DNA from 3 places in the Thermoanaerobacterium sp. CMT5567-10 genome. Region 1 is predicted to be linked to each of the others. Evidence: a T-box and tRNA genes for the amino acid it is inferred to sense, from the RefSeq annotation. Region 1 holds a T-box; the other regions hold tRNA genes.
What was found. A T-box is a leader RNA that pairs with one kind of tRNA and senses whether it is charged. The one in region 1 lies ahead of ileS (isoleucine--tRNA ligase), so its partner is inferred to be a tRNA-Ile.

Region 1 (10,684 bases):
TTACATCACCTATAAGAAGGTATCCTGATCTGATAATTCATAGGATTATTAAAGAGAATATTCATGGAAAATTGAATGAGAAGCGGCAGGAACATTATAACAAAATATTAAATGACATTTCATTAAAAGCTTCTGAAAGGGAAAGAGCAGCGGATTCTGCAGAGAAAGAAATAGAAGATTTGAAGAAAGTAGAGTACATGAAAGAAAGAGTTGGAAATGTTTATAAGGCCATAATTGCAAATGTGACAAATTACGGATTTTTTGTAGAGCTAGACAACACAGTAGAAGGATTAGTCGATATTGATACCCTTGATGATGATTATTACCATTATGATGATGAAACATATACGTTGATAGGAGAAAGAACGAAAAGAAAGTTTTCTATAGGTGACGTTGTGTATGTAAAAGTAGTAGGTGCTAACGTAGATAGGAGAGAAATAGATTTTGTCTTGGCGTCTCCTGATGAAGCCAATAAAGATAAAGACGCTTGACAGGAGATTTTAATATGTTATAATAGATAAGCAAAGACCCTATTTGTTTGACACAAGTAGGGTGATTTTGTGAAAAAGGTGTTTATCTTATGACAAGCGAAAATATTAAAGTATTAGCACAGAATAAGAAAGCCAGTCATGATTATTTTATTGATGAAGTTTATGAAGCGGGTATTGTGCTTTTTGGTACAGAAGTCAAATCTGTCCGCATGGGCAAAGTTAATTTAAAGGACAGCTTTGCACGTATTGAAAACAACGAAGTTTTCTTATACAATATGCATATAAGCCCATATGAAAAAGGCAATATATTTAATAAAGATCCTCTTAGAACAAGGAAATTGCTTCTAAACAGGAGAGAAATAAATAAATTGACTGGTTATGTTACTCAAAAAGGCTATACATTAGTACCACTAAGAGTTTATTTAAAACATGGACTCGTAAAAATTGAGTTGGCTGTAGCTAGAGGTAAGAAATTATATGATAAAAGAGAAGATATGGCAAGAAGAGATGCTAAAAGGGAAATAGAAAGGCATTTTAAAGAAAGCCAACATATATAAATATGGGGGTGTACTGGTTTCGACGGGGGCAGTCGAGGTAAAAGTAGCGAGTCGAGGTTCCATCTGCTCGTTAAACGGTGGACTTAAAAATAAACGCAAACAACGATAATTTAGCTTACGCTGCTTAATTAATAAGCAGCCGTTCAACCTTTGATTCCCACATCAAAGGATTGGGCGTCGATTTAGTGGGGAACTGATTTATCAAAGCTTTGAGATAAATCGGATTTTATGAAGCTACTGAAGCAGTTATCCTGTCACTGGGAGAACTGCGGAGGGAATGTAAAAACAGTGACTGCGCTCGGAGAAGCTTTTACTGTGACGCCTTCGGACCGGGGTTCGACTCCCCGCACCTCCACCATACATATAAACTTTTCGTCTGGGGACGTAGCTCAGTTGGGAGAGCACCACAATGGCATTGTGGGGGTCGAGAGTTCAAGTCTCTTCGTCTCCATTGTGAAATTTCAAGGATTTCGTTCAAATATAGAAGTATCGAAATCCTTTTTAATTTTTTATAAAACCAATTAAAATAAAAAAACTATTGGGATTGCACCCAATAGTTTTTTTAGTATATAGAATATTTTACACATAGAATAGCATATCTGCGTATGTTGGAAGTGGCCAAATTTCAGCATCAACTAAAGTTTCTAATTTATCGCCTATTTCTCTCAGTTCTCCCATTTTAGTAAATACTTCGTCTCTATAATATTTTGCAATAGCAAAAGAATCATTTTCAATGTTGCTTGCGCTGTTTACTGCATTTTCAAGGTTATCAATTCTTTTCTTGAATTCTGCTGCCAGCGAGGAAACCTCAGCCAACAAATCTGATTGTGCATCAATTTTAACGTCTAATCCAGTACTTTTTGCTGCATTTACGGAATCAGCAACTTCTTTTATAAATTTAATAACTGCTGGCAATAATTGTCTCTTAGCAATATCAAGCGTTGTTAATGCTTCTATGTTTATCGTCTTTGCATAGTTTTCTAGCATTATTTCATAGCGAGACTCTAATTCGACTTTGTTTAATACACCGTGTTTCTCCATGACTTTTACATTTTTGTCTTTCAAAAGAGCAGGTATAGCATCAACTGTTGAAGAGATATTTGGAAGACCTCTCTTTTCAGCCTCTTTAACCCATTCTTCTGAATATCCATTTCCATTAAATATAATGCGTTTGTGGTTTGTGACAATCTCTTTCAGTATTTTTTGAACTTCTTCATTAAAGTTATTAGCATTTTCTAGCCTATCGGCAACTTCTGATAGAACTTCTGCAACAATAGTATTTAAGATGTAATTTGCAGTTGCTATAGATGATGATGAACCTACCATTCTAAATTCAAACTTGTTTCCTGTAAATGCAAATGGAGATGTTCTATTTCTATCTGTTGAATCTTTATGGAGTGTAGGCAGTGTTGTTACTCCTATTTTTAATTCTCCACATTGTTTAGAGTTTGTAGCACTGCCACTTTCACTTATTTGCTCTAAGATATCTGTTAGTTGTTCACCTAGGAATATTGAAATTATTGCTGGTGGAGCTTCGTTTGCACCAAGCCTATGGTCATTTCCAGGTGTTGCACATGACACTCTGAGTAGGTCTGCGTATTCGTCAATTGCTTTAATTACAGAGCACAAAAATACTAAAAATTGTGCATTTTCATGTGGTGTTGTACCAGGATCTAAAAGATTTAAACCGTCATCTGTGCTCATAGACCAGTTATTATGTTTTCCAGAGCCATTTACACCTGCAAATGGTTTCTCATGTAACAAACATACCAGATCATTTCTCAAAGCGACTTTTTTCATTGTGTCCATTGTTAATTGATTGTGGTCTGTTGCTATGTTTGTTGTGTTGAAAATTGGTGCTAATTCGTGCTGAGCCGGGGCAACTTCATTATGTTCCGTTTTAGCGGATATACCAAGTTTCCAAAGTTCTTCATTAAGCTCCTTCATAAATGTGGAAACTCTTTCTCTTATTGTTCCAAAATAATGATCTTCCATTTCTTGCCCTTTAGGTGATTTGGAACCAAATAATGTCCTTCCTGTTAAGATGAGGTCTTTGCGTTTTTCGTATAATTTTTTGTCTATCAAGAAATATTCTTGTTCTGGTCCAACTGTAGTAATTACTTTTTTTGATGTTGTATTGCCAAATAATCTTAATACACGTAAAGCTTGCTTTGACAAAGCTTCCATCGAACGCAATAACGGCGTCTTTAAATCTAATGCTTCACCTGTATATGAACAAAATGCTGTTGGGATGTAAAGAACATTATCTTTAACAAATGCTGGAGATGTACAGTCCCATGCAGTATAACCTCTTGCTTCAAATGTAGCTCTCAATCCGCCTGAAGGGAACGATGATGCGTCAGGCTCGCCTTTAATAAGTTCTTTGCCTGAAAATTCTGTTATAACTTTTCCATCTGGTGTAGGTGAAATAAAAGATTCGTGCTTTTCTGCAGTAATACCTGTCAATGGCTGAAACCAGTGTGTAAAATGTGTTGCTCCTTTTTCAATAGCCCAATCTTTCATTGCATTTGCGACTACGTCAGCAACTTTTGGGTCAAGAGGAAGCCCTTCATCGATTGTTTTTCTTAAAGCATTGTAAGTTTGTTTTGGCAGGCGTTCTCTCATGACTGCGTCATTAAATACATTTTCGCCAAAAATAGTTTTTAATGAGTTCTCTTGCATAAAGATCCCCTTTCATTTAAATAATAGTAAATATGGTAAATATAAGTAAAACAAAACAAGGGTAACATTAATACACATCTTAAATATTAATGAAACACCCTTGTCTCATTTATTAACTATTAAATTTTTATACAAAATAATTAATTAAATATTAGCATAAAATTCTTACGAATGCAAGTATCTTTAAAAACTCATTGTACAAATTTTTCTTGGATACATTGTAAAGATATAATTAATATGCAACTCTTTTAAATTTAGCTAACCATATGTTTTAAATTTATGATAAAATAAATTTAAAAGCCAAAATTAAAAGAAGGAAAAATTGATTTTTTATAGAATATTATCATAGGTGGTTATATGAAAAAGATACTTAATGTTTTTATAGTATTGATTGTTCTACTATACATAGGAAAAGTTTCTATAAACACCATAAGCGGCAGAGATAAAACTGTTCCACTTAGATATGGTACTTTGTCTGAGTCAATAAAGACAGATGGTTACATAGTACTGGATGAGATGATAATAGATTCACCGATTGATGGTAAGTTAAATATGATTGTTGAAGATGGGACAAGAGTCCCAAAAGGGAAAGAAATAGCAGAAGTTGTATCTCAGTCTTTTGATAAGGAAAAATTGGCCGAGCTAAATTCAGTCAACAAGAAAATACAAGATATAAAAAGCGATAAGGCTTTAAATCCATATGTGAATGACATAGAAAGCTTAAACAGTCAAATAGACGAATTAAATAAGGAATACAAAGAATCAAAAGATAGTAAAGTTACAAATAATATAAAGAAGAAAATTGAAGATTTGATGAGTAAAAAAGAGCAGATTTTAAAAAATGGTCCTGCGTCGGTCCGAAATCTGGACGAGCTTTATAGCCAAAAAAAGGAATTGGAATATATTATTTCTCAAAATTTATACAAAATTTATTCGCCTGAAGCGGGTATTGTAAGCAATTTTTTTGATGGTTATGAAGATATATTGGATGTTAATAAACTATTTAACGTAAATAACAATGATATTAATTTGATAAAAAAAGAACCAATAGAACGGACAGGTTCTGTAAAACAAGGTGAGCCAATAGTTAAGTTGATAAATAATTATAATTGGTATATATTGGTTGTTTTAAACAATGATGAAAGGAAAAAGTTAAAAGAAGGAAAAGATGTAAAAATAGACATTATTGAAGAAAATGGGCAATTATTGGATGGAAATATTGTAAAAATTTATTCGATATCTGAAAATTCTCATATAGCCGTTATAAGCATGAAAGATGCTTACAGCGATTTTTATAAAAAACGAAAAGTTAGTGTTAATTTGATAATAAATGATTATGATGGTTTTATAGTGCCAAACTCATCTATCGTATATGAAAATGGCAAATATGGGATTTACAAATTAGGTGATAATGATTTACCTGTTTTTAAAGAAATAAGCATTAAAGCACAAAACAATGAAAATGCGATAATAGAAAGCAAAGATGACAGCTTAAAAATGTATGATCAGATTCTAGTAAATGGAAAAGATTATTTAAAGAAGTAAGAGGGGTATTTATGGATATACGTTTGAATATCGAAGAAATAAAAAATAATATTAAAGTAAATGCACAAAAGGCAAATAGAAATCCAGACGATATTTTAATTATGGCTGTTACAAAAACGGTAGATGTAAAGAGAATACAAGAAGCAATAGACAATGGAATAACAGATATTGGTGAGAATAAGGTCCAAGAGCTAATTGATAAGTATCCTGCTTTAAAGGATAAAGTTCAGTTTCACTTTATAGGTCATCTTCAAACTAATAAGGTAAAATACATAATAGATAAAGTTAAGATGATACATTCACTTGATAGTGTACATCTTGCACAAGAAGTAAATAAAAGAGCGTATAACAATAATATTGTGATGGATTGCCTTGTTGAAGTAAACATAGGCTCAGAGGAATCTAAATACGGTATCGATCCTTTGAACGTAATAGATTTTATTAAAAGCCTTGAATCTTTTGATAATATTAGAATAAGGGGACTGATGACGGTAGCTCCTTTTCTGGAACCAGAGCAAGTTAGACCTTATTTTAAAAAGATGAAGGAGTTATTTGATTGTGCTAAAAGAATTAGTCAAAAAAATGTAGACTTTAAATATTTATCTATGGGTATGACAAATGATTATACAGTTGCTGTTGAAGAAGGTTCAAATATAGTACGTATAGGCACAGGAATTTTTGGTAAAAGATTATATAATATGGAGGTAAAATAAATGGCTGCCAAAGTAATCGAGAGATTGATGAATTTTTTTGGCTTTGACGAACAAGAAGATGAAAGCATAGAGGAAAAGGTTGAAAATGAGATACCGTTTAATAAAAAACCTAAGATAGTAAATATACATACGCAATCACAGATAAAAGTCATCATTTTAAAGCCAGAGAATTTTGAACAAGCACAAACTATACTAGACAATATAAAGAATAAAAAGCCTATGATAATTGATCTTCAAAATATGGAAAGAAATGACGCACAAAGGCTTATTGATTTTTTGAGTGGTGCTATTTTTGCTTTAAATGGTGAAATCAAGAAAATCGCTAATAGTATATTTTTAATCGTGCCAGATAATTTCGATATAGCAGGTGATATACAAGATGAAGTAGATTCTATGTTTAATCTAAAATAAATAAGGAGGGTATGATTTGACAACAAATTATGCATTGGTGTTAACACTAAATTACTTTTTTGAAATTGTAAATTGGCTCATCTTAATAAGGGTGATACTATCTTTGTTAAGAATGGAAAATATGAGTAATCCTATATCACGATTTGTGATTACAGTCACAGAGCCTATATTGGATCCGTTTAGAAGATTACAATTTAAATCATCGATTGGACGAAGCATGATGATAGATTTTTCACCAATATTAGCGATGTTGGTTATACAGTATATTATAAGGCCAATTATAATTAATATAGTTTCATTAATATGAATTAATAAGTTTTAAAAGGTGAAGATATGGATTACAGTATAGCAAGGCTAGAAGATATAGCAAAATGGGTTCAGAAAAATAAACGAGATAGGTATACCGATTTTTTAAGCTTGAGGGATCAAAAAATACTGCTAAAGTTGATGACACAATTTGACGATATAAATTGTGGGTTTATTGGCGGATTTGATGCAGCCGAAAGAAAGATAGCACATATATATCCCAAATTTAGAAACGCAGTAGATGCATACAAAGCACCGATAAGTGCCATTAGAATAAACGGTGATTTATCGAAATTATCCCATAGAGATGTGTTAGGCTCCATCCTTGGGTTAGGTATAAAAAGAGATAAAGTTGGCGATATAATAAAAAGACAAGAGAGTTGTGATATTGTTGTTCATAATGATATAGCCAGTTATATCTTGATAAATTTACATAAGATAGGCAAAGAGAGGGTTAATGTATACTCAATAAATTTGGATGAAATCATGGAGCCGGAAGTAAAATACGATGATATAAATACAACTGTTGCATCTATAAGATTAGACAGCATTATTGCTTCAGGATTTAAATTATCCAGGACGAAAGCATCTGAATTGATAAAAGCTGGTTTGGCCGAAGTTAATTGGGAAACGAAGTTAGAGCCTTCTTTTGAAGTTAAAGAAGGTGATATCATATCTTTAAGAGGTCATGGTAGAATTAAGTTTGAAGCTGTTGGTGGTACAACTAAAAAAGGTAGAATATATGTTAATATTTTGAAATATAAGTAACAAAAGAATATAAGGAGTGAGAATCATGTTAACACCTATGGATATACATAACAAGGAATTTAAGCGGTCATTCAGGGGATATAATGAAAATGAAGTCGATGAATTTTTAGATAAAGTGATGGAAGATTATGAGCTACTGTATAAGGAGAATTCGGATCTGAAAGATAGGGTTAACATCTTAAACGATAAGTTGCAAAATTATACAGATATAGAAAAGACGCTAAATAATACTTTAGTCGTTGCACAAAAATCTGCAGAAGATTTAAAACAAAATGCAAAAAAAGAAGCTGACTTAATTATACAGCAGGCACATCAGGAAGCAGAAAAGATTATGCAAAAAGCAAATCAAGAAGTTGTGAGAATAAGGACGGAACTTGAAAATCAGAAAAGAAAGCTTAATATTTTTAAGGCTAAATTTAAGGCTCTTCTTGAAGGAGAACTAGAGGCTGTATTATCGATTGATGATAGAGAATTTTTTGACGAGGAGCAGGATGAGAAAAACGATGAGGAATAGGCTTGCTGTAATCGGTATATTAGTTCTAAATAGAGAATTAACATCTGAGAAAGTAAATCGTATTTTAAGCGAGTATGCCAATATAATTGTTGGAAGAATGGGTATTCCGTATAAAGAAAGAAATGTGTCAATAATATCTATTATTGTTGACGGAACGACAGATGATATTGGAGCTTTAACTGGGAAGCTTGGAAGCATTGAAGGTGTCAAAGTGAAATCAGCTATTACTATTTAATATGTTGACGTACTTTTCTAATTATTGTATAATTATTTAAAATGTGAAAAGCGATGATGAGGACAATTTATGCAAATTAAACTTTTAAGAGAGTTGGCGGTTGGTGTAAGCCAATAAGTTTATTTGACATATATCACCTCGAAGCTGCTGGCTGAAATTTTAGTAAGCTAAGCCGGGATATACCCGTTATTCGATGAGTGATTAAGGCTTGACCTTAATAATTAGGGTGGTACCGCGACTTCTCGTCCCTGTGGGTGAGAGGTTTTTGTTTTTTAATGTTTTTTATTTAATTATAGGAGGTATACTGATGGATTATAACAAAACATTAAATTTGCCTAAGACAGATTTTCCAATGAAGGCGAATCTGCCTTTGAGAGAGCCGGAGATATTAAAAAAATGGGATGATATGGATATATATCATAAATCATTAAATAAAAATAAGGGGAAGGAAAAATTTATTCTTCATGATGGACCGCCATATGCCAACGGGGATATACATCTTGGTACAGCCATGAATAAAGTTTTAAAAGATATGATTGTAAAATATAAAACAATGAGAGGCTTTGATGCACCATATGTGCCAGGTTGGGATACCCACGGTTTGCCAATTGAACAGCAGGCAATAAAAACACTGGGCATAAAAAGAAATGAAGTAGGTCCTGTTGAGTTTAGAAAGGTCTGTCGCGATTTTGCCTTTTCACAAATTGAAAAGCAAAAGTCGCAGTTTATAAGGTTAGGAGTCAGAGGTGACTGGCAAAACCCTTATTTGACATTAAAACCAGAATATGAAGCAAAGCAGATAGAAGTATTTGGTGAAATGGCTAAAAAAGGGTACATCTACAAGGGATTAAAACCTGTGTATTGGTGTACTGACTGCGAAACAGCTTTAGCAGAAGCTGAAATAGAATACTCAGATGAGACCTCAGATTCAATCTATGTTAAATTTAGAGTAATTGATGATCTTGGAAAGTTCAAAGGAATTGTTGATGACCTAAATAATTTGTATTTTGTAATCTGGACTACGACAACTTGGACTATACCTGCCAACCTTGCTATATGTTTAAATCCGGAATTTGATTATGTGCTAGCCAAATATGGAAAAGAGATCTACATAATGGCGAAAGACATGCTTGATGATATAGAAAGGGAAACAGGCCTTGAGAATCGTGAGGTAATTGCGACATTTAAAGGTAAAGATTTAGAAGGGATGAGAGCTAAACATCCTTTATTTGACAGAAGTTCGCTTATTATATTAGGTGATCATGTAACATTAGAAGCTGGTACAGGATGTGTTCATACTGCACCAGGCCATGGTGAAGAAGACTTTATAGTTGGACAGAAATATGGTCTTGATGTTTTGAATCCTGTTGACGATAAAGGTCGCTTTACAGAAAAAGCCGGGAAATACAAAGGATTATTCTATGCTGATGCCAATAAAGTCATAAAAGAGGATTTGGAAAAAGTCAATGCTTTATTAGCGTCAAAAACATTAACTCACTCGTATCCACATTGCTGGAGATGCAAAAATCCTGTTATATTCCGTGCTACAGAGCAATGGTTTGCTTCTGTTGATGGGTTTAGAGATGAAGCTTTAAATGCAATAAGAGAAGTAAACTGGATTCCTGAATGGGGCGAAGACAGGATTACAAATATGGTTAGGGATAGACATGACTGGTGTATCTCGAGGCAGAGGATATGGGGTGTCCCGATTCCGATTTTCTATTGTAAACATTGTGGTAAAGAATTGATTAATGATGATACAATAAATGCAGTTAAAAAATTGTTTGGTGAAAAAGGCTCTGATGCTTGGTATGAATACACAGCAGAAGAAATATTGCCGAAGGGTACAAAATGTGAATGTGGTTCTACAGAGTTTAGAAAAGAAACAGATATAATGGATGTTTGGTTTGATTCTGGTTCAAGCCATGTGGCGGTTTTAGAAACTACTGAAGGTCTTAGGTGGCCTGCAGATTTATACCTTGAGGGTTCTGACCAGCATAGAGGATGGTTCCAGTCATCGCTTTTAACGTCTGTTGCTACAAGAGGAATGGCACCATATAAAAACGTGTTGACACATGGATTTGTCGTAGACGGTGAAGGACGCAAGATGTCAAAATCTCTTGGAAACGGCATAGATCCTGCTGATGTAGTAAAAGAGTACGGAGCAGATATATTAAGACTGTGGGCTGTTTCTGCTGATTTTACTTCTGATATGAGAATATCAAAAGAAATTTTAAAGCAGATGACGGAATCATATAGAAAGATAAGGAATACAGCTAAGTTCCTCTTAAGCAATTTGTACGATTTTGATGCTGATAAAGATGCTTTACCGTACGAAGAGCTTCTTGATATAGACAAATGGGCCCTTTACAAGTTCAATGAGCTTATTAAGGATGTAACGTCGTCTTTTGATAGATACGAATTTTACGATTTTTTGCATCTTGTTCACACGTTCTGCATTG
Region 2 (10,684 bases), 580 kb from region 1:
TTTAGTGTATTTGGTCCTACTCCATCTGCATCAACCTTTAGCAGATTTTTAAACCTAATATCAAAGTCGGAAGCTCTTGAGGAAGACTTTAAGCAATTAATACTTAAAGCTAAAGACCTCAACATAATTGATAGCACTAATATAGCTATTGATTCAACTAAATTGAACGCTTTTGAAAAACCAAAACCTAAATCCAAACTAAAGGATGATGGTAAATCTCCTAACTGGGGAAAGAAAAAAGATACTGATGGCAATGATATAAAATGGTTTGGATGGAAGCTACATATAATAGCCGACTGCAAAAGTGAACTTCCACTTGCCATAGAAATTACTCCTGCAAGCGTAAATGATAGTATTTTAGCAATACCCTTATTAAAGAAGCTAAAAGAGTTCTACGGCAATACATTTGATGTAAAACACTGTATTATGGATTCAGGCTATGATATAAAAGAAAATTACGATTATATTATGAACGAATTTCATGCACAACCAATCATAACCTACAACAAAAGAGGAAGTTTTGCTCCACCAGAAGGATTAAATGAAAGGCTTCACCCAATTTGTTCTATGGGATATGAACTTGTATATTGGGGTAAGGACGGTGATTATTTAAAATTCAGATGTCCACATGTATTAGGAAAGATAGATTGTCCTCATGGTTCTTCTTGGTGCAGCAATTCAAACTATGGGTATTGCCTTAAAATCAATTACAAGAAAAATAACAGATATTTTAGCTTTCCAATAAGGAGTTCTGATGAGTGGCAAGAGATATATAACCTTAGAACTTCTATTGAAAGATGTAACAGCCGATTAAAAGACTATTTAAATACTGACAATCTGCGCTCAGCGGGTATTAAGAAAGCTAAAACCTTTGCTTTATTAAACTGTATTACACTTGTTGCAGGTACTATTGCTGTTAATGTTACTAAATCATTGCCAAAAGTAGCTTAATTAACTACCTGTGTTTAACCAGCTGTATAACCATGGGATGAAAATTATTTTATAAACTATTTTTGTTAAATTTTCAAAGTTCATAAGTTATCCACAGGCATTAATATGCTTAGCTTTGCTATTGCCTTTTTTGGTTCAAAAATTAAAAGCTTAATTGTGCAATTTCCTCGAATAGAATATTCAAAAAAATTTTTAAGGTAAAATTATTATTTATCCTCAAAATAACTTATACCAGATCTAATGACTTTGTACTTACATTATAAAATAGTGAAAAAGCTCCATAATCAATTTCTATAAAGACTTTTTCGCCTTTTGTTTTTCTTTCAACTGTACCTGTAATAAAACAATAAGATGTAATACCCTTGTAGCTTACTGTTTGAACTATTTCATTTTCTATTTTTTTATACGTTGCATAACTTAAATAGCCTTCTTTTTCAACATCTTTGAAGGAAAAATTGTAACAAAAATGAAAATTATTAAACTTATAATTATGATTAATCTCATTTTTGGTTTCTTCCTTCCAAACAAAAATAAAAAGTATTCAAAATTTTCATCTCCTTAAAAAAAATAAGCCTTATTAGCTTTGGTGGTTATCCATTTTTTCTCTCATGGTACGCACTCAGGTGGTACAGGGCAGAATCCATACGAAGGAATCAAAAGCTGCACATCCATAGCAGATTTTATAATGATCCATACACCTATAATTATCTCTAATGTTGTTGGTGTTCCAACATTAACCCTTCCAAACAAGCATTCAGCTATCGCTTCATATTTCATGATAGCAGTTGTCGGTTCTGGTATATATAAGACTATATCTTTATTAAATGTTGTTGTTAACCCTGTTAATGTCTGAATGTCTCCTGATGTATTTGTTATTACAACATCATATGTTACTTGGAATGTAGCCTGCACTCTTGCAAAGCCTGGTCTTTCAGGAATAGGTGTCAGTGTAAATCCAGGAGGCGATACAAGCGTTACAGTAACATTCTCGCAACGTCCAAAAGTGGGATTTGTGATGGTCGGAACGAATGTGACAGGCGGTATGCTGTCAAGGCACAATCTTTGTGAGCAAGAATCGTAAATTTTTGTAACTTCTATACAAGTTATCTCAGTCGGTTCTGGAAGTTGACCTGGTTCTACAGGACCTGGTCCTACTTCTTGTTCTCCAATCAGCTTTTTAGCAAATGCCATTTTATTTCCCCCTTACGATTAATTTTTTATAATTTATTTGATTTTGCATATTTCTAGTAACAATATACGTAGGACCTATAATATTTGTTACAAACTATGAATATAATTTTAATTGAAAGGAGGTATTTTATGGACAAGGTGCTATTTGATTATAAAGGTAGAAAGTATCAATTGTCGCTAAAACAAAATGTTATTACATTATTTGAATCTAGTGAAAATCCCAGTGAAATAAGTCTAATTGACAATGCACTAAGCGATTTTGACGCAGCTTTTAATATGGATAAAAATATTGTAATAACTTACTACAGCAAAGAACAGAATATAGTTCTAGCTACTTTAACCAGTGATAATAAGATTGCCAAAAAGATTTTATATCATTACAACGATAAGACAATTTATATAGACAATTTTAGGCTTATAATATGCAATGATGATGTACATGTATTTTTTATGGAACACAATTTGTCAAATCCAAAAAAGATACTTCTAAAACACTACATCTTCAACGGAGCGCTAAAAGTTAAGGAAGTAGCAGCGATAAACAATATACAAATAAAGCCTTTTTATAGCGTCGCATTTGATAAATTTGGTATACTTCATTTAGTCTACGTAACCACTGAAAATACACAAAAAATATACTATACGACATTTATAAACAATATGTGGACACTGAAAACTACAGTATCAGAGGCAGTCTCTATAGAATGCCCAAATATAAAAATTGACGACAAAAGAAACATCCATATATGTTGGGTAGAAGAAAACATAATAAAAGAGTTAAAGTACAGAAAAAAAATCGATGGTGGATGGCCAAAAGGATCATGGGACAAAAAAATTACATTGTCATTCTCTGACACCATTCTTGGACCTTGTATAAACATAATCGACAGCAATATTTGGTGTACATGGATTCAACAAAATACTTTTTATAGTGCCATATCATCAGACGGAGGAAATAGCTTCAGCAGACCATTTAAATTAGCTGAAAAACCTTCTTCATACGAACTAGTAAAAAAAATTGAGCCTTCCTCTGAAAAAATTATATATGCAAATCAAGATGGAGATGAATTACCTTTCGATTCAGATAAAAATGACATATCATATGACAAAGATAGTTACTTTACTTTTTATATAAAAGAAGTCCAAGAATATTTAAGCACACTTTCAAAGAAAATAGAAAATCTCCAAAAAGAAAAAATACACTTAGAGAGAAACCTAAATCAAAAAAGCTATGAGATTGCACTGAAAAATAGAAATATAGAAGAACTTAAAGAAAATATAAAAAAAATCTATGAGGACAGGACGAAATACACATCTAAAATTGATAATCTAAACTCTGTCTACAACAATGTCTTATCCGAAAATGAAAAATTAAAAAAGCAGATAAAAGATCTGCAGAATAAAATTTTAATATTAAATTCAAAGTTAAATGAAAAAGTGGAAAATGGTACTATTGACAAAATAAAAACTATATTCTTCGGAAAATCTAACGAACACCTATGACCGTGTATCCGCTATAACTCTTTTCTACCTCATATATCCCTTTATAAGGGATATTTATTCTTTGGATAATCGATTTTACAACATTTACGTATTCCAATCCAAATTTCAAAGAATGACTGCAGCTATTCATTATTGACCGTGGAGTTGGAACAAATTCAACAGGTATATTATTCTGCCTTAACACCTTATCGCACAAAACTGCATGTTGATATGAATAAAATACTAATATTGCACATCTCATCTCAGCACCCCCCTATTTTAATATATTCACAAAAAACTATTAATGATAAGCATTTCCTGCATGTCCAATAATTACTTAAAGGTTTTTTTTTATGTCTGTCGAATATTAAATTAGGGAGAGTGATTTTAGTGAAGAAAAACTTAAAATATTATGTAGCATTTGCAGCTATTTCATTATCAGTGATGACTCCTTTCGCAACGGTAAAAGCATCATATTCATTTGGAACATATACAAAAAACAATGTCATATACAATACGGTATATGATACTACTAGTTCCAATGTAAATGCGATAAAATATTCTGGATTTAATACTTCACCAATAAAAATAAATTACTTAAACAGTACCAATATCTGGTATAGCAATAATTTTCGATGGACCAGAGCAACTATCGCTACATCTAAAATCAATCAAGCTGTTGTCAATGGTACGTCAAAAAGTACTGCGACAACATCACTAAATGGCACACAGATAGGTAATGGACAAGTATCAAATATAGATAAGCAGAACTATCAAGGTTTATCAGCACAAGAAAAACAATTAGTAGATCTCATAAATAAAGAAAGAACATCAAGAGGTCTAAGTCCCCTCACAATCGATGAAAACTTATCAAAAGTAGCTCACATTAAAGCAGAAGACATGAAAGGCAACAATTATTTTTCTCATACATCGCCAACATATGGTTCGCCATTCGATATGATGAAACAGTTTGGCATAAGTTATAATGCTGCTGCGGAAAATATAGCTGAAAATAGCGATATTGTAAGTGCTCATTATGCCTTAATGAATTCAAGCGGGCACAGAGACAACATTTTAAATCCTTATTTCAACAAAGTTGGTGTAGGTGTTGTCTCAAATAATAATGGTAACGGAGTAATAGTAGTTGAAATGTTTATAAAAGACTAAAAATAAAACCGAGATTAATCTCGGTTTTATTTTTATATGAATGCTTCTGGTTAAATCAGGGCTTCGGTACGAGTCTTAAAATAATTAATCTACCGGCTATGCCGGTGGATACTTATTTGCTTAAAAGGAATGATTTATATGCTTTATATCCCATATAGAGGTCAAGCTTCGATGATAATTCATATGGCGAATGCATGCTTAAAAGTGCCACACCGCAGTCTACAACTTCCATTCCATAATTTGCAGCGTAAAGTGCAACAGTCCCGCCGCCACCTATATCAACTTTTCCAAGTTCTCCTGTCTGCCATACTACATTGTTCTCATTGAAAATCTTCCTTACTTTAGCAACAAATTCGGCATTTGCATCATTTGAACCACTTTTCCCGCGAGAACCTGTGTATTTCGTTACACATATGCCATTTCCTATGTAAGAAGTATTAAGCTTCTCACTTACATCCGGATACAATGGATCAAATCCTGAATTGACATCTGCTGAAAGCAACTCTGCATTCCTCATAGCCGTCCTAAGCTTCATGTCTGTGCTTCCCTCTTGCTTCTCCAAGATTTCGGCTATCGCATTTTCAAAGAATCTCGACTGCAATCCAGTATTGCCCATACTTCCAATCTCTTCTTTGTCAGCAAAGATAGCTACAGCAGTCTTCTCAGGATTATTTACGTCTAAAATTGCTCTTAACACATCGTATGCACATATTCTGTCGTCTTGTCCATAGGCACCTATCATACTTCTGTCAAAACCTATATCCCTCGGTTTATACGCAGGCACCAGTTCCAGCTCTGCACTTATAAAATCTTCTTCAACTATTCCGTATTTTTCATTTAAAATCTTCAATAAATATGGTTTTACAGAAACGTCTTCAGATAACGGCATATTGCCAACAACTGGATTTAATGCTTCTCCTGTAATCACATCAGAAGCTTTTTTCTCCATTTGATCTTTCCCAAGATGAGGAAGTAAATCTGTTATGTATAATACAGGATCATCATCATTTTCCCCTAACTGGAAAGTGACTTTTTCACCATTCTCTTTTATCACAACGCCATGAAGTGCTAAAGGTATCGTTACCCATTGATATTTTTTGATTCCACCATAGTAATGTGTTTTAAATAAAGCCAAACCACTATCTTCGTACAATGGATTTGGTTTTAAGTCAATCCGAGGTGAATCTATATGAGCGGCTGTAGCTTTAAAACCGTTGTGGACAGAATCCTTTCCGATAACAGCCATTACGACTGATTTGCCTTTATTGTTATAGTAAACTCTGCTGCCAGGTTTTAAATTAGTCGCAGTTTCAATATTTATAAAACCATTCTCTTCAGCAATCTTTATTATTCTGTCAGCAACTTCTCTTTCTGTCTTGCATTCTCCTACAAATGTTTTATAATCTTCTGCAAATTCAAATATCTTTTCCCTTTCTTCATCATTTACCTTAAGCCAACCATTTTTGCTTTTATATCCTAATTTCTTCTCAATCTCTTTTAAATCGCCACTCTCCATTTCACACGCCTCCTAAAATTTTAAATCACATATTAACTATAAAATATTTTTAGATTAAAAGCAAATTTTATGTATGCATATTATACATGTTATTGTTTTTTAATAAGTAAATAGCCGCCTGTGTCCTATCTTTAACATCTAGCTTTCTAAATATATTATACACATGATTTTTAACTGTTTTTTCGCTTAAAAATAATTTATCCGCTATCTCCTTATTGCTATAGCCTTCCGCTATCAGATTCAAAATCTGCATTTCTCTATCAGTAAGCTCTTTTTTGCATTCATCTGTATCTAAATTTTCTATCTCATTTACCAATGAAGGATGTATGTAAACACCTCCGTTTGATATTGTTCTAATCGCCTTAATTAACTCATCTGAATCAGCATCTTTTAAGATGTAGCCCTCAACTCCAATTTTTAATGCTTCCATTAAATATTCCTTATCATTGTAAATTGTCAAAAACATTATTTTGTTCTTTGGATTGTCGTTTTTCAACATCTTTGCAGCTTTAATTCCATTTACATTTGGCATGTTTATATCCATCAATATTATGTCTGGAGAAATTTTTTTAGCGATTTCATATGCTTCTTCACCATCAGATGCCTGATATATGACTTTCATATCTTCTTCTAATTCTATTATCTGTTTCAATCCTTGGCGTAAAAGCACATGATCGTCAGCAATTAAAATATTAATCATTATTTTCATCACCACCTAGCGGAATAGAAATATAAATTTGGGTTCCTTCGTTTGGCGAGCTGTTTATCTCAAATTGCCCGTCCAATATTTGAACCCTCTCCCTCATCCCTAATAGTCCAAATTTATTGTCTGTTGATGGCTTTTCAAAACCTATGCCATCATCTCTGATGATTATACTTATAAATCGATCCCCAAACTCCAATTTTATAATAGCATTTTTTGCCTTTGAATGTTTTTGAATATTTGTCAAGGCTTCCTGAATAACTCTAAAGCAAGTTATTTCAATTTCGGGTTTTAATCTCTTATGTTCTGACAGAGCGACAAAATCAACATTTATCCCTGTCTCACTTATAAAATTGTTTATGTACTTTGAAACGGCAGGTATTAATCCAAGGTCATCAAGAATAGATGGTCTTAAATCGTATATGATCTTTCTTACTTCTTTCAATGAATAGTGAACAATATCTTTTAGGTTTTTAAGTTCTCCCTTGGCTTTTTCAGTATCTTTGCTGATAAGTTTTTCGCATAATTCTGCTTTCAGTATTACATTTGCCATAGATTGTGCTGGACCATCGTGTATCTCCCTAGCTATCCTTTTCCTTTCCTCCTCCTGCGCTTCAATTATGCGGATATTCAAAAGCTGCCTGTCTTTTAACTTTTCATATTGGTTGTGAAGCCTTGTTAAATCTCCAGTTAAATAATCCAGTGCGACGCCAATCTGAGTAGAAAGCTTCTCTGCCTTTTCCACTATTCCTCTGTATTCTATAAGCTTTCTCTCCAATTCATTTCTTCTCGCTATTAAATCTTCCTCTTCCCGCCTTTTTAAAATAAGCTCAACTTGAATTTCCTTCGCTTCTTCATATGCTTCTTTGATGGCGTCTTCACTTATGTTTCCAAATCTTTGACTTACATAAGCCAACTTTAACTTAGAGCTTTTTTCTTTTCTTTCCAAAAGCTCCACTTCCTTTATGACTGATCTCACTTTTACTTTTAATTCGTTTATTTGCTCTTCCAATTCATGATACTCGTTTCTTGTTTTGTCCAATATTTCCGAAATCTGTTCTTTGCTGCTACCTATAACTTCTATGGTTTTCTCAACTATGTTGTCCAGCTTTTTATCATATTCAAACTTAGAAGCCATGTTTACACCTCAAAGGCAAATTTTATTTATCTTATTCGACAAAAAATTCCTAATTCCTTCATTTTTATATTAAAACATAAAAAAAAAAAAGACCCGCTAGGGTACATAAATGGGCTTAGATGGACTTGAACCATCGACCTCACGCTTATCAGGCGTGCGCTCTTACCGCCTGAGCTACAAGCCCATGGTGGAGATGAGGAGATTCGAACTCCTGACCCCTGCTTGCAAGGCAGGTGCTCTCCCAACTGAGCTACACCCCCGTCAAACAATTATTATTATACCATATATTATAATGTTGTCAATTACTTTCTATGTTAATTTTTGAATCACCATTTGGAACAGGCACAGTATATTTATTGCCATTTACATCTACGAAACTCTCTGGTACATCGCCTACAATAATGCTATCAGCAATAGGCATGTGGGTTGAAACTTGTATTTGTTTTGATGCAAGAGGTGCAATGATTTGAATATTTGTCTTTATGTAAAGATATATTATGTGTCTTGTCTGATTTATTCCAGCAGGCTCAAAACTTGATTGAAAATCTACGTATACAGATCCTATAGGTAGCAGTCCGACCTTTATTCTAGGCCCTGTATTGGCAAATATATCTTTTGATATTAGACTTCCAAGAGGCAGCTTCACATATACTGAGCCTATGCTGTTTAGGTTGTCTTGAACAGTCTGAGTAATCCTTGTAGACAATATGTTCATCTCTATTGTATTTGCTTGAAGCATAGAGACTTTGCCGTTTTTGTCCGTTCTCACATTGATAAGATCATTATACTGAATTCCTTTCAAGACTTTCTCGTTGATGGATTTATTAATTGATTTTACTGCAACTTCCTGTGCTACAGTTTCGCTAGCTTTAAGAAGCGCAGGTCCTAGTCTATAGGCTACAAATGAATATATAATGGATATTAAAAATAATATCAGAAAAATGTATATGTGATTTTTATTTATTTCATATAATTTAAGTCTTTTTCTTCCCCATTTTCTTCTCCTCATATAAAAAACACCTCCTCTACATTTTATGATAAATGAGGTGTTTTGGTTACTCATTTTTCTTTTAATTCTACGATTGTTACACCATCTTCTCCTTCGCCGTATCTTCCCAGTCTAAAAGATTTGACGTGCTTATTCATTTTAAGAAGTCTAGCGATACCGCTTCGTAATATGCCTGTTCCCTTTCCGTGTATTACTGTAACCTGCTTAAGACCAGCCAGATAAGCATCGTCCAAGTATTTTTCCACTTCTATCTCAGCTTCTTCCAGCGTTTTACCACGGATATCTATTGATGTTGATATGTTGGAAGATTTTTCATTAATATATGCGGCAAATCCTTTTTCCTGCTTTTTTTCTTCATCTGATTCAGCTTCTCTTAAGTTGCTTATATGGACATTCATCTTTAGTATTCCTGCCTGTATTTTTACATTTCCATCTTTATCTGGCTCAGATAATGCTGTCCCAGTTTGATCAAGCGGTACAATATAAAACGTCTGTCCAGGCATAACTTTTTTAGGTATTTTTTTATACACAGGAACTTCAGACTTTTTAAGGCTTTCCTCCACTTCGCTTATGTTTTCCTTAAGCTTCAATCTCGCTTCTTCTATAAGCTTATTTTTCCTATCGGATTTCTCAGCCTCTCTTAGCTTTGCAATAATCTCGTCTGCGGTAGATTTCGTATTCTCTAATATCTTTCTTGCTTTTTCCCTCGCTTTTTCTATGATTTTGTCTCTTTCTGCTTCAATCTGCCTTCTTTTTCTTTCGTACTCCTCTTTTACGCTGTTTACCTGCCTCTTTAAAGCCTCAATCTCTTCTTTTGCCTTTTCTGCTTCAATCCTCTTATTTTCAAGATCTTTTATTATATCTTCGAATTTCAGCTCTTCGTTAGTTATATAATTTCTAGCATTATCTATGATTTCTTCACTAAGTCCAAGGCGCCTGCTTATTTCAAAGGCATTGCTTTTACCGGGTATTCCTATCGTAAGCCTGTATGTGGGTCTTAAAGTCTCTACATCGAATTCAACAGAGGCGTTTTCCACACCATCATTTTTCAATGCATATTGTTTAAGCTCACTGTAGTGGGTTGTAGCAATGGTACGGCAATTTATCCTGTGAAGAAAGTCAAGAATGCTCATTGCAAGGGCAGCGCCTTCTGTAGGATCTGTACCAGCTCCCAGTTCATCCAGCAAAACCAAGCTATTGCTTGTAACATTATTCAGTATTGTCACAATATTTGTCATGTGGGCTGAAAATGTACTTAAACTCTGCTCAATACTCTGCTCATCGCCTATATCAACAAATATGTTGTCAAAAAAAGCTACACTTGAACCTTCGTCAGCAGGAATATTTAATCCTGACATAGCCATCAAAGTAAGAAGTCCAACTGTTTTAAGGGTAACGGTCTTGCCACCTGTATTTGGTCCTGTTATAACAAGTGTATCAAATGAGTCACCTAAATATACGCTTATTGGCACAACTGCATCTTTTGGAAGCAAAGGGTGTCTGGCATTCTTTAAATTTACATATCTA
Region 3 (10,684 bases), 810 kb from region 1:
TAATCAAATATAAAGAGCTTTTTTTGCCTTCACCGTGGGAAGATAAAAATTTTTAAAATATAAAAAGACAAGCAGGATTTTAGGAATTTATGTCGAATATATTATTTCCGTGAAAATTTTATAATTGTTTATAAAAAAGAGGATTTTACTGTTTTTTGTCGAACTAAATATAAAGGTGGTGTTTATGTCTTATTCGAAAGACGTAATTGATAGAGTTATAGAAGAAAATGATATAGTTGATATAGTTTCAAATTATGTTTCATTAAAGAGATCTGGAAAAGACTTTAAAGGATTATGCCCATTCCATCATGAAAAAACACCATCCTTCAATGTAAGTCAAGAAAAACAGCTTTATCATTGTTTTGGTTGCCATGCAAGCGGAAATGTCATTACCTTTGTAATGAATATAGAGAATATAGGTTTTAAGGAAGCCGTTGAGTTCTTGGCAGATAAAGCTGGTATAAAAATCGAGGAAGAAAATTTATCAGGTATAGAGTACCAAAAGAAAAAGCTGAAAGAAGAAATATATGAAATAAATAGATTAGCTGCAATATTTTATTACAAATGCCTTTATTCTAGATCTGGACAAGCTGCTTTAAAATACCTTTATGACAGAGGTATAGATGACGTTACGATAAAAAGATTTGGTCTTGGATATTCACCAAATGGTGGAGATGAATTATTGAAATTTCTAAAAGCGCATAAATATAGTATAGACACAATGGTTAATGCAGGACTAATATCAAAAAGCAGTAATGGTGGATTCTATGACAGGTTTAGAAATCGAGTAATGTTCCCAATAATTGATGAAAAAAACAATGTAATAGGGTTTGGCGGTAGAGTGCTTGATAACATGAAGCCAAAATATTTAAACACTGCTGAAACTATTGTTTTTAAAAAAGGTAAAACTCTATATGGAATTAATTATGCTAAAAAGACGAAGGAAGATAAATTTATAATCGTTGAAGGATATATGGATGCTATTGCTTTATATCAAAGCGGAATTGATAATGCTGTTGCGTCATTAGGCACAGCTCTGACTAAGGAGCAAGGCAGGCTTATAAAAAAGTACAAAAATACCGTCGTCATTTCATACGATGCTGACGAAGCTGGTGTTGAAGCGACAATGAGAGGACTTAATCTTTTAGATGAGCTGGACTTAAATGTGAACATACTGACAATACCTAATGGTAAAGATCCAGATGAATATGTGAGAAAAGAAGGATTTGATGCTTTTAAAAAGCTTCTTGAAAAAACAGACACATTGATAGAGTATAAAATTAAAAAGTATAAGCAGGATTTAGATTTAAATAATCCTGCAGACAGAATCAAATATATCAAAAAGGTATGCAAGGATCTTTCTACAATTAAAGATAAAGTAAAAAGAGATGTATATGTATCAATAGTAGCGAAAGATGCTGAAATACCTGAAAACACTATTAGAGCAGAAATAGATCAATTTGTCAAGGGTTTTGTACAAAATAATAAAAAAATTAGGTATACAGTTGGCAATAATAGGCATAATATTAAATACAGTGGGATAAAAAAGATACCATCCCTTAAATATTTGATTGCATTGCTGCTGATTGATAATAAACTTTATGATAAAGTAAAAGAAAAGATAGACGTAAATGACATTGACGATGAACTTTTAAAGTCTGTTATAACATTTATGTTTGAAAGGCTTGAAGATGGAGGACGTGTAGATATAAAAGACTTAAGCTTTATGTTAGACAATGCTAAATTGAGAGACGAATTTAACGATATATTCGATATACTGTATAGCGAAAAAGAAATCAATGAAAAAATAGTTGATGATTGCATCAGAGAGATAATAAAAGACGATTTAAACAGGAAGATAGTCCGCATTAAAAAAGAAATTGACGATTCTTATATTTCTGGCGACATTGAGAAAGAAAGGGAACTTTTAGTACAATTACAGAATTATGAAAAGGAGATGCTGAAGTTAAAAAATGGCTGATAAAAAGGTTACCCATAAGGAGGGGACACCCGTGGATAAAGAAAAAGTAAAGAATTCTATAAGAGAACTTATTGATAAAGGCAAAAAAAATGGAATGCTGACTTACAATGAGATAATGAATTCTCTGGAAGATATTGACATGGATGCTGAACAAATCGAGAAGGTCTATGACACATTTGAAAAGTTGGGGATAGAAATCGTAGGAGAAGAGCCTCAGCAGGAAGAATTGATACCTGAAGAAGATTTAGACTTAGATTTATCCATTCCTGAAGGTATTAACATCGATGATCCGGTAAGAATGTACTTAAAGGAGATTGGCAAGATTCCCCTTTTATCTCCTGATGAAGAGATAGAGCTTGCAAAAAGGATAGAAAAAGGAGATGAAGAAGCTAAAAAGAGGCTGACTGAGGCAAATTTAAGGCTTGTAGTTAGTATCGCAAAAAGATATGTAGGGCGAGGTATGCTGTTTCTCGATTTGATACAAGAAGGAAACTTGGGACTTCTGAAAGCTGTTGAAAAGTTTAATTACAGAAAAGGCTTTAAATTCAGCACATATGCTACATGGTGGATAAGGCAGGCGATAACAAGAGCTATAGCTGATCAGGCTAGAACAATAAGAATCCCTGTTCATATGGTAGAAACTATTAATAAGCTTATAAGAGTTTCAAGGCAGCTTTTGCAAGAATTAGGCCGTGATCCACTGCCGGAAGAGATTGCTAAAGAAATGGATATGTCGGTAGATAAAGTCAGAGAAATAATGAAAATAGCTCAGGAACCAGTATCATTGGAGACGCCAATTGGTGAAGAAGAAGATAGCCATCTTGGTGATTTTATACCTGATGAAGATGCTCCAGCTCCAGCAGAGGCAGCGGCGTTTACGATGCTAAAAGAACAGCTCATAGATGTTCTCGACACATTGACTCCTAGAGAAGAAAAAGTGTTGAGATTGAGGTTTGGGTTAGATGATGGCAGAGCAAGGACACTGGAGGAAGTAGGAAAAGAGTTTAATGTAACTAGAGAGAGAATAAGACAGATAGAAGCAAAAGCTTTAAGAAAGTTGAGACACCCAAGCCGCAGCAAAAAGTTGAAAGACTTTTTAGATTAGTTTAATACAGTCTTGACACAAGGCAAAAATGTAGTATAATAATTATTGTATTCCTCAGTAGCTCAATGGTGGAGCAACCGGCTGTTAACCGGTAGGTTGTAGGTTCGAGCCCTACCTGAGGAGCCATATTAGGGCCTTTAGCTCAGTTGGTAGAGCGGTCGGCTCATAACCGATTGGTCCGGGGTTCGAGTCCCTGAAGGCCCACCATATAAGATGAAAGGATAGGCATTTGATTAACAAATGCTTTTTATTTTATAAAATGAAGCTGTCAAAGAGATTAAAGTCTATTGTTCAAATGGTACAAGTTCATTCAAAAGTTGCAGATATTGGGACAGATCATGGTTATATACCTGTCTACCTTTACTTAAATGGCATTTCAGACTACATTATTGCATCTGATGTAAAATTAGCTTCCCTTAATAAAGCTATTGATGAGATCGAAAGGCACAAGTTGTCAGAAAATATTATTGTACGGCTTGGTGATGGATTAAGTGTTATAAAACCATACGAAGTTGATACTGCAATAATAGCAGGAATGGGTGGAATACTAATAACAGATATATTGGAAAAAGATAAAAATATTGCAGCGACGATAAAGAGGTTTATTTTGCAGCCTATGACAGCATCAGACCATCTTCGCAGATATATTTGTGAAAATGGATATTCAATTATTGATGAAGACCTTGTTTTCGAAAAAGGTAAATTTTTTGAAATAATAACTGTTGAGCATGGCATTGAAACGGTTGACGATGAGATTTTTTTTGAAATAGGCAAAAAACTCTTTGAAAAGAGTCACCCTTTGCTTAAAGATTTTATAAGATATAAAATAGGAAAGTTGAATAAAATAATTGATGAAGTTTCTAAAGGCAATAATAGTGCCTCTTTAAAAGAGGATATTTTGCATAAAATTAAAAAATATGAGGTGTTATTATATGAGTCTGAAATGCCAGACAATAGCCGGAATGATTGACAAACTTGCACCACATAAGTGTGCAGAAGATTGGGACAACATAGGACTTTTAGTTGGAAACCCTCGAAAAGATGTCTCTACTGTGATGGTAGCTTTAGATGCGACGAGAGAAGTTGTAAAAGAAGCTATATCAAAAAAGGTAGATATGATAATCACACACCACCCAATTATATTTAGACCTTTAAAGAACGTACGTACAGACAATCCGGCAGGGGAAATAATAACCATGCTGGTGAAAGAAGACATACCAGTTTATTCTGCTCATACTAATTTTGATGCTGCAAAGGGTGGAATGAATGATATTCTTTGCAATATACTTGGTATATACGATGAGGAAATACTACATGTTACATACAAAGAAGGATATAAGAAAATCGTCGTATATGTACCTATTGGATATGAGGAGATAGTAAAAAATGCTATGTGCAATGCAGGTGCCGGGTTTATAGGAAATTACAGTGATTGTACTTTTCAAATATTGGGTACAGGGAGTTTTAGACCATTAGAGGGAACAAATCCTTTCATAGGTGAAATAGGCAAAGTAGAAAATACACAAGAAGTAAGGATTGAGACGATTGCTCCAGAAAAATTGGTAAACAGAATAATTAGTGCTATGCTAAAGGTTCATCCATATGAAGAAGTAGCGTATGACATATATCCAGTAGAGACGCTGTATGACGAATATGGAATGGGAAGAATAGGATACATAAAAGGTACTACATTAGAAGACCTTGCCAATGGTGTAAAAGCTAAGTTAGGACTAAAGAATCTCAGAGTTGTAGGTGATTTGCAGAAAACCATAAATAAAGTGGCTATTTGTGGTGGTAGCGGTGGTAATCTTGTATCTATATCAGCTTTTAAAGGTGCCGATGTTTTGATTACAGGAGATGTGGGATACCATGATGCAGTAGATGCAAGGCATCTTGGACTGGCCATAATCGATGCAGGACACTTTGGCACTGAGAAGATTTCTGTAAATTTCATCGCTGAATACATAAGGGATGAAGCACAAAAAATGAATGTAGACTTAAATGTCATTACTAGTGAGGAACAAGTTGATCCATTTATATTCATGTAATAATTACCATTTGACAATCTACAGAAATAGTGATACCATATTTAATCTAGAGAGCAAAATATACGAGTAAGCCAGATGGTCGCGTACTATATGTACGAGGAAAGTCCGAGCTCCATAGGGCAAGGTGCCGGGTAATACCCGGTGGAGGTGACTCCAAGGAAAGTGCAACAGAGATATACCGCCTACCACTTAACTCGTTATTAACGAATTAAGTGGTAGGTAAGGGTGGAAAGGCGAGGTAAGAGCTCACCAGCATCCAGGCGACTGGAATGCTCTGTAAACCCCACCTGGAGCAAGGTAAAATAGGAGGGAATGATAAGTGGCCCGCTTAACCCTCGGGTAAAACCGCTAGAGGTATCAGGCAACTGATATCGTAGATAGATGACCATCTAAAACAGAACTCGGCTTATAGACTTGCTCGTAATCAAGCATAAAACTCAATGTCATATGGCATTGGGTTTTTTTCAATAATTATTTTTTAAGAGAGGTTGTAAATCTAAATGATTGGAAGTAATAAGAATATAAAAGTCGTAGTAGGAATGTCCGGTGGAGTTGATTCATCTGTATCTGCACTGCTTCTTAAAGAGCAAGGATACGATGTAGTCGGGATATTTATGAAAAACTGGGATGAAGAAGATGACTCTGGATACTGTACAGCAGCAGAGGATTATGAAGATGTTGTCAGAGTTTGTGATAAAATTGGCATACCGTATTATTCAATAAATTTTACTCAGGAATATTGGGATAGGGTATTTAAATATTTTTTGAATGAATACCAAAGTGGAAGAACACCAAATCCGGACGTTATGTGCAATAAAGAGATAAAATTCAAAGCATTTTTAGATTTTTCATTGAAAATTGGAGCAGACTATATTGCAACAGGCCACTATGCAAGAATAGAATACAGCAACGGTAAATACAGGATGTTAAAAGGTGTTGATAAAAATAAAGATCAAACGTATTTTTTGTGTGAATTAGGGCAGAAGCAGTTGTCTAAGACGATGTTTCCAATAGGCCACTTAAACAAATTTGAAGTCAGAGAAATAGCTAGAAAGGCTGGTCTTAAAACTGCAGATAAAAAAGACAGCACAGGTATATGCTTTATCGGAGAAAGGAAGTTTAAAGAATTTTTAAATCAATTTCTGCCTGCTAAGCCGGGAGAAATAAGAGATTTATCAGGACGTGTTTTAGGAAAACACGACGGATTGATGTTTTATACATTAGGACAGAGAAGAGGGCTAGGAATAGGTGGCATTGGTACTGGAGAACCTTGGTTTGTAGTTGATAAAGATGTTAAAAACAATATACTTTATGTGGCACAAGGTGAAAAAAATCCAGCTTTATATTCGTATGCATTGTTTGCTAAAGATGTTAATTGGATTGACAACAGCATAGAAGCTGATACATTTAGATGCAAGGCAAAATTCAGGTATAGGCAGCCTGACCAAGATGTAACTGTTTATGCTAAAGACGCTGGGTACTTGGTGGTTTTTGATAAGCCGCAAAGGGCTGTTACACCAGGACAATTTGTCGTATTTTACGATGGTGAATATTGTCTTGGTGGTGGTGTAATAGACAGCATTGTAAAAGACAAAAATATTCTTAATGATTATATATAATTGAAGGTTTAGATTTTTTTTGTTAATATAGTATTGGGTAAAATATGAAAAGGAGATGCGGTTATGAGTATTCACATTGGTGCAAAAGAAGGAGAAGTAGCAAATACGGTACTACTTCCGGGAGATCCTTTAAGAGCTAAATATATTGCCGAGAATTTTTTAAGCGATGTAAAATGCTACAACGAAATTCGCGGAATGTATGGCTACACCGGAAATTATAAGGATAAAAGGGTATCTGTGCAAGGTACAGGAATGGGTATACCATCAATATCAATATATGTTAACGAGCTTATTGAAAGCTACAATGTAAAAAATCTGATAAGAATTGGCACATGTGGTTCAATGCAGCCTGATGTAAATATAAGAGATGTAATATTTGCAATGTCATCATCGACAGATTCCGCTATAAATAGGATTAGATTTAATGGAATGGATTATGCTCCAACTGCCAGCTTTAAACTTCTAAAAAAGGCTTATGATGCTGCTACAAGTATGGGCATAAATGTGAAAGTAGGAAATGTCCTTTCTTCGGATACATTTTACAACGATGATAAAGATAGCTGGAAACTGTGGGCAAAGTTTGGGGTTTTGGCAGTTGAAATGGAGACTGCAGGTCTTTACACTTTAGCTGCTAAATACGGTGTAGATGCGCTTACCATATTGACAGTTAGTGACAGCCTTGTAACTGGACATGCTACATCTGCTGAGGAAAGACAAAAGACATTTAATGATATGATTGAAATTGCACTTAATATTGCTGAATAATTATTTAGAGGGTGATTGAATGCAACCATTAAAGTTTAAGCCAATATTCATGAAAAGAATATGGGGTGGTAATGCTTTAAAGACCAGATACGGATTTAATATTCCTGATGGTGATAAAATTGGTGAGTTGTGGTGTATTTCTGACAATAGAACTGCTGTTAGCAAAGTCGAAGGTGGAAGTTTTGACGGAATCAAATTAAATGAATTGGCAAAAAATTATAAGAATGAGTTATACGGAGAAGGTAAATCGTACGATAGATTTCCTTTGTTGATAAAGATAATAGATGCAAATGATAAGCTGTCGGTGCAAGTACATCCCGATGATGATTATGCGTACAAACATGAAAACGGCGATCTAGGTAAGACAGAAATGTGGTACATAATAGACGCGAAGCCTGGAGCTAAACTTGTTTGCGGTTTAAAAGAAGGTACTACGAAAGAACAGTTTAAGACACTGTTGGATGAAGGTATATTGGAAGATTGCCTAAATGAGGTAGAAGTAAATCCCGGCGATGTTGTTTATATTCCTTCAGGAATGGTACATGCTATAGGCGATGGTATACTCATATGTGAAATACAGCAGAATTCTGATCTTACTTACAGAGTTTATGATTACAATAGAGTTGACGATAATGGCAATAAAAGGGAGCTTCATATAGATAAGGCTTTAGATGTAATTGATTTTAATTTAAAGAGCGATAAGATTGTACCTGAATATAAAAAAATAGAAGGCGGAAGCATAGCTAAAGTGGTAGACTCCAAATATTTCAAAACAGACGTAATAGTTGTAGATTCGTCATTGAATATAGAAACAAATGGGACTTTCAATACACTGGTAGTGATAGATGGTGAATGTAAATTGTCATATGACAATGATACAATGCACTTAAAAAGTGGAGAATCGATGCTAGTTCCTGCATCTATTGATAAATATACGGTTACTGGTAACTGTAGACTTATAAGGTCTTATATTTAAGATGACCGTGATGTTGACATAGATATGAAAATATAATATACTAGACATGTAGATTAGTGGGGTTATAGCCCAGCTGGTTAGAGCGCTACGTTGACATCGTAGAGGTCACAGGTTCGAGCCCTGTTAACCCCACCATTAAATATGTATGTTAACTTAAAATGTTTTTAAAAGTGGGGTTATAGCCCAGCCGGTTAGAGCGCTACGCTCACATCGTAGAGGCCACAGGTTCGAGTCCTGTTAACCCCACCAAATGAAACATGTCCGGCTATCAAAGTCGGATTTTTTATTTAAAAAAGCTGCCTCATTTTTAATAAAGAGGCAGTTTGAAAATTATTTATAAAGCCTTCACCAATTTAAGCCATTCCTTTGCAATGAGTGCATGTCCTGCATTTGTTGGATGTACGCCATCTGAAGCCCAAAAAGTTGGCTCTTTTATAATCGAGTATTGTGCCATGATACCGTCAAGTGGAATAAAATATGCTCCAAATTCTCTTGCAAGTTTTCTAACAACATGTATTTTTGGGTCTAGATCGACTCGCCATCCCTTTCTATCTTCTGGTTCTGGCAGGACGAAAGGTTCCATCATTATGATTTTTGCGTCAAGTTTTTCCTTTGTCGTTTCAAGTATGTACCTGTAGTCTTCTTCGAATTTTTCTGGTGATGTGTAGTCATTGTTGTCGTAGTTTCTCCACGTGTCATTTATTCCTATCAGTATTGACACAAAAGTGGGCTTTAAATCTATGCAGTCGCTATTCCAACGCTCTTTAAGATCTCTAACCCTGTTACCGCTTACGCCTCTATTTATGAATTTTACGTTTAACTCAGGATGCAATGCGTAAAACATTGATGCAATTATGGTTGGGTAACCATATCCTAAGTCGTCAGGGTTTTCCCTATTGCGCCCAGCATCTGTGACGCTATCACCTTGAAAAAGAACCACATCATTGTCTTTTAATAGCATACCACCATCTCCTTAATATGTTGGGAATATATTATATCGTAAATTATGTTATCATTTAATAGACGTTATTGCAATGTGAAAACAAAAAATTTGTAGAAATTATGGTGATTTTATAGTATAATTATTTACGATGGGGATGTAACTCAGCGGGAGAGTACCACATTCGCATTGTGGGAGTCGAGGGTTCAAATCCCTTCATCTCCACTTACAATTATAAACTTACACTGATAATTGCTAACGTAAGTTAGTAATTTTTTTTGCTTAAATTTTATGATTTACATAAAATAAAGCTAAATGACGTGTTATGAATTGGTTGCATGTTATAATAAAAGTGGAGGGATGTTTATGGATGAGAAATGTATTATAGATAGATTTGAAGGTGACTATGTTGTTATAGAGTATGGTCGTATTACGTTTAATATTCCTCGTTTGCTTTTGCCAAAGGATGCGAAAGAAGGGGATGTAGTTAGAATTGATATTCGTATAGATAAAGAAGAGACGAAGATGAGGAGCCAGTACATAAAAAAATTGGCTGATGAATTATTCAGAGAATAAAGAGGTGCATTATGTTTAAAAAAATTCTAATTTTTAGCTTAATAGTTGCTTTGCTTTTTTCTTTAGCTGGTTGTTCTTTGGATACTACGAATTTCAATCAAGTACAAAGTGAAACACAAAATTCTACTGTACAATCTAAAGATGGAATACTTAAAGTTTACTTTATAGATGTAGGTCAAGGCGACAGCATTTTTATTAAGTCACCTGATGGTAAAACGATGTTAATAGATGCAGGTGTTCCAGAAATGGGCAAAAAGGTTGTTGACTATATAAAAAGCTTAGGTGTCAAAAAAATTGATATATTAGTAGGAACGCATCCACATGAGGATCACATTGGTGGTATGGATTATGTAATAAACAATTTTGATATTGGTAAATTTTACATGCCGAAAGTGACGACAAATACAAAAACATTTGAATATGTATTGAATGCGGCAAAAAATAAAGGATTAAAGATAGACGTGGCAAAAGCGGGAGTATCTCTGGATCTCGGGCCTGAAGTTAGTGCCAAGATGATTGCACCCAACAGGACCAAATATGATGATCTCAATGAATACAGTGCTGTAATCAAATTAAATTACGGTGACACATCGTTTTTGTTTACAGGGGATGCTGAAGCTGAATCAGAAAAGGAAATGATTAATCAAGGATACGACTTAAAGTCTGATGTCCTT

Region 2: it encodes a tRNA-Ile, which carries the amino acid that the T-box ahead of ileS (isoleucine--tRNA ligase) is inferred to sense. The anticodon was not compared.
Region 3: it encodes a tRNA-Ile, which carries the amino acid that the T-box ahead of ileS (isoleucine--tRNA ligase) is inferred to sense. The anticodon was not compared.

What each region holds. Positions count from the first base shown of each region.
Region 1 is NZ_CP130558.2:284,223-294,906, reverse strand. It holds gene rnr (ribonuclease R) at 1-491, shown strand, start outside; gene smpB (SsrA-binding protein SmpB) at 581-1,048, shown strand; RNA gene ssrA (transfer-messenger RNA) at 1,053-1,406, shown strand; tRNA gene Q2T46_RS01615 (tRNA-Ala) at 1,427-1,499, shown strand; gene Q2T46_RS01610 (glutamine synthetase III) at 1,628-3,730, opposite strand; gene Q2T46_RS01605 (HlyD family efflux transporter periplasmic adaptor subunit) at 4,088-5,275, shown strand; gene Q2T46_RS01600 (YggS family pyridoxal phosphate-dependent enzyme) at 5,287-5,988, shown strand; gene Q2T46_RS01595 (cell division protein SepF) at 5,989-6,399, shown strand; gene Q2T46_RS01590 (YggT family protein) at 6,416-6,706, shown strand; gene Q2T46_RS01585 (RNA-binding protein) at 6,733-7,473, shown strand; gene Q2T46_RS01580 (DivIVA domain-containing protein) at 7,499-7,987, shown strand; gene Q2T46_RS01575 (TM1266 family iron-only hydrogenase system putative regulator) at 7,977-8,222, shown strand; T-box leader at 8,267-8,475, shown strand; gene ileS (isoleucine--tRNA ligase) at 8,530-10,684, shown strand, end outside.
Region 2 is NZ_CP130558.2:2,728,878-2,739,561, reverse strand. It holds gene Q2T46_RS13915 (transposase) at 1-951, shown strand, start outside; gene Q2T46_RS13910 (hypothetical protein) at 1,558-2,142, opposite strand; gene Q2T46_RS13905 (hypothetical protein) at 2,272-3,645, shown strand; gene Q2T46_RS13900 (DUF3343 domain-containing protein) at 3,629-3,886, opposite strand; gene Q2T46_RS13895 (CAP domain-containing protein) at 4,015-4,791, shown strand; gene Q2T46_RS13890 (aminopeptidase) at 4,904-6,307, opposite strand; gene Q2T46_RS13885 (response regulator transcription factor) at 6,375-7,007, opposite strand; gene Q2T46_RS13880 (sensor histidine kinase) at 7,000-8,148, opposite strand; tRNA gene Q2T46_RS13875 (tRNA-Ile) at 8,259-8,332, opposite strand; tRNA gene Q2T46_RS13870 (tRNA-Ala) at 8,334-8,408, opposite strand; gene yunB (sporulation protein YunB) at 8,447-9,157, opposite strand; gene Q2T46_RS13860 (endonuclease MutS2) at 9,208-10,684, opposite strand, start outside.
Region 3 is NZ_CP130558.2:2,497,135-2,507,818, forward strand. It holds gene Q2T46_RS12660 (deoxyguanosinetriphosphate triphosphohydrolase) at 1-56, shown strand, start outside; gene dnaG (DNA primase) at 185-1,981, shown strand; gene rpoD (RNA polymerase sigma factor RpoD) at 1,974-3,086, shown strand; tRNA gene Q2T46_RS12675 (tRNA-Asn) at 3,138-3,212, shown strand; tRNA gene Q2T46_RS12680 (tRNA-Ile) at 3,218-3,293, shown strand; gene Q2T46_RS12685 (class I SAM-dependent methyltransferase) at 3,346-4,056, shown strand; gene Q2T46_RS12690 (Nif3-like dinuclear metal center hexameric protein) at 4,019-5,134, shown strand; RNA gene rnpB (RNase P RNA component class A) at 5,198-5,559, shown strand; gene mnmA (tRNA 2-thiouridine(34) synthase MnmA) at 5,635-6,753, shown strand; gene deoD (purine-nucleoside phosphorylase) at 6,817-7,518, shown strand; gene manA (mannose-6-phosphate isomerase, class I) at 7,538-8,494, shown strand; tRNA gene Q2T46_RS12715 (tRNA-Val) at 8,553-8,629, shown strand; tRNA gene Q2T46_RS12720 (tRNA-Val) at 8,667-8,743, shown strand; gene Q2T46_RS12725 (SGNH/GDSL hydrolase family protein) at 8,829-9,455, opposite strand; tRNA gene Q2T46_RS12730 (tRNA-Ala) at 9,588-9,659, shown strand; gene Q2T46_RS12735 (DUF3006 domain-containing protein) at 9,801-10,010, shown strand; gene Q2T46_RS12740 (ComEC/Rec2 family competence protein) at 10,022-10,684, shown strand, end outside.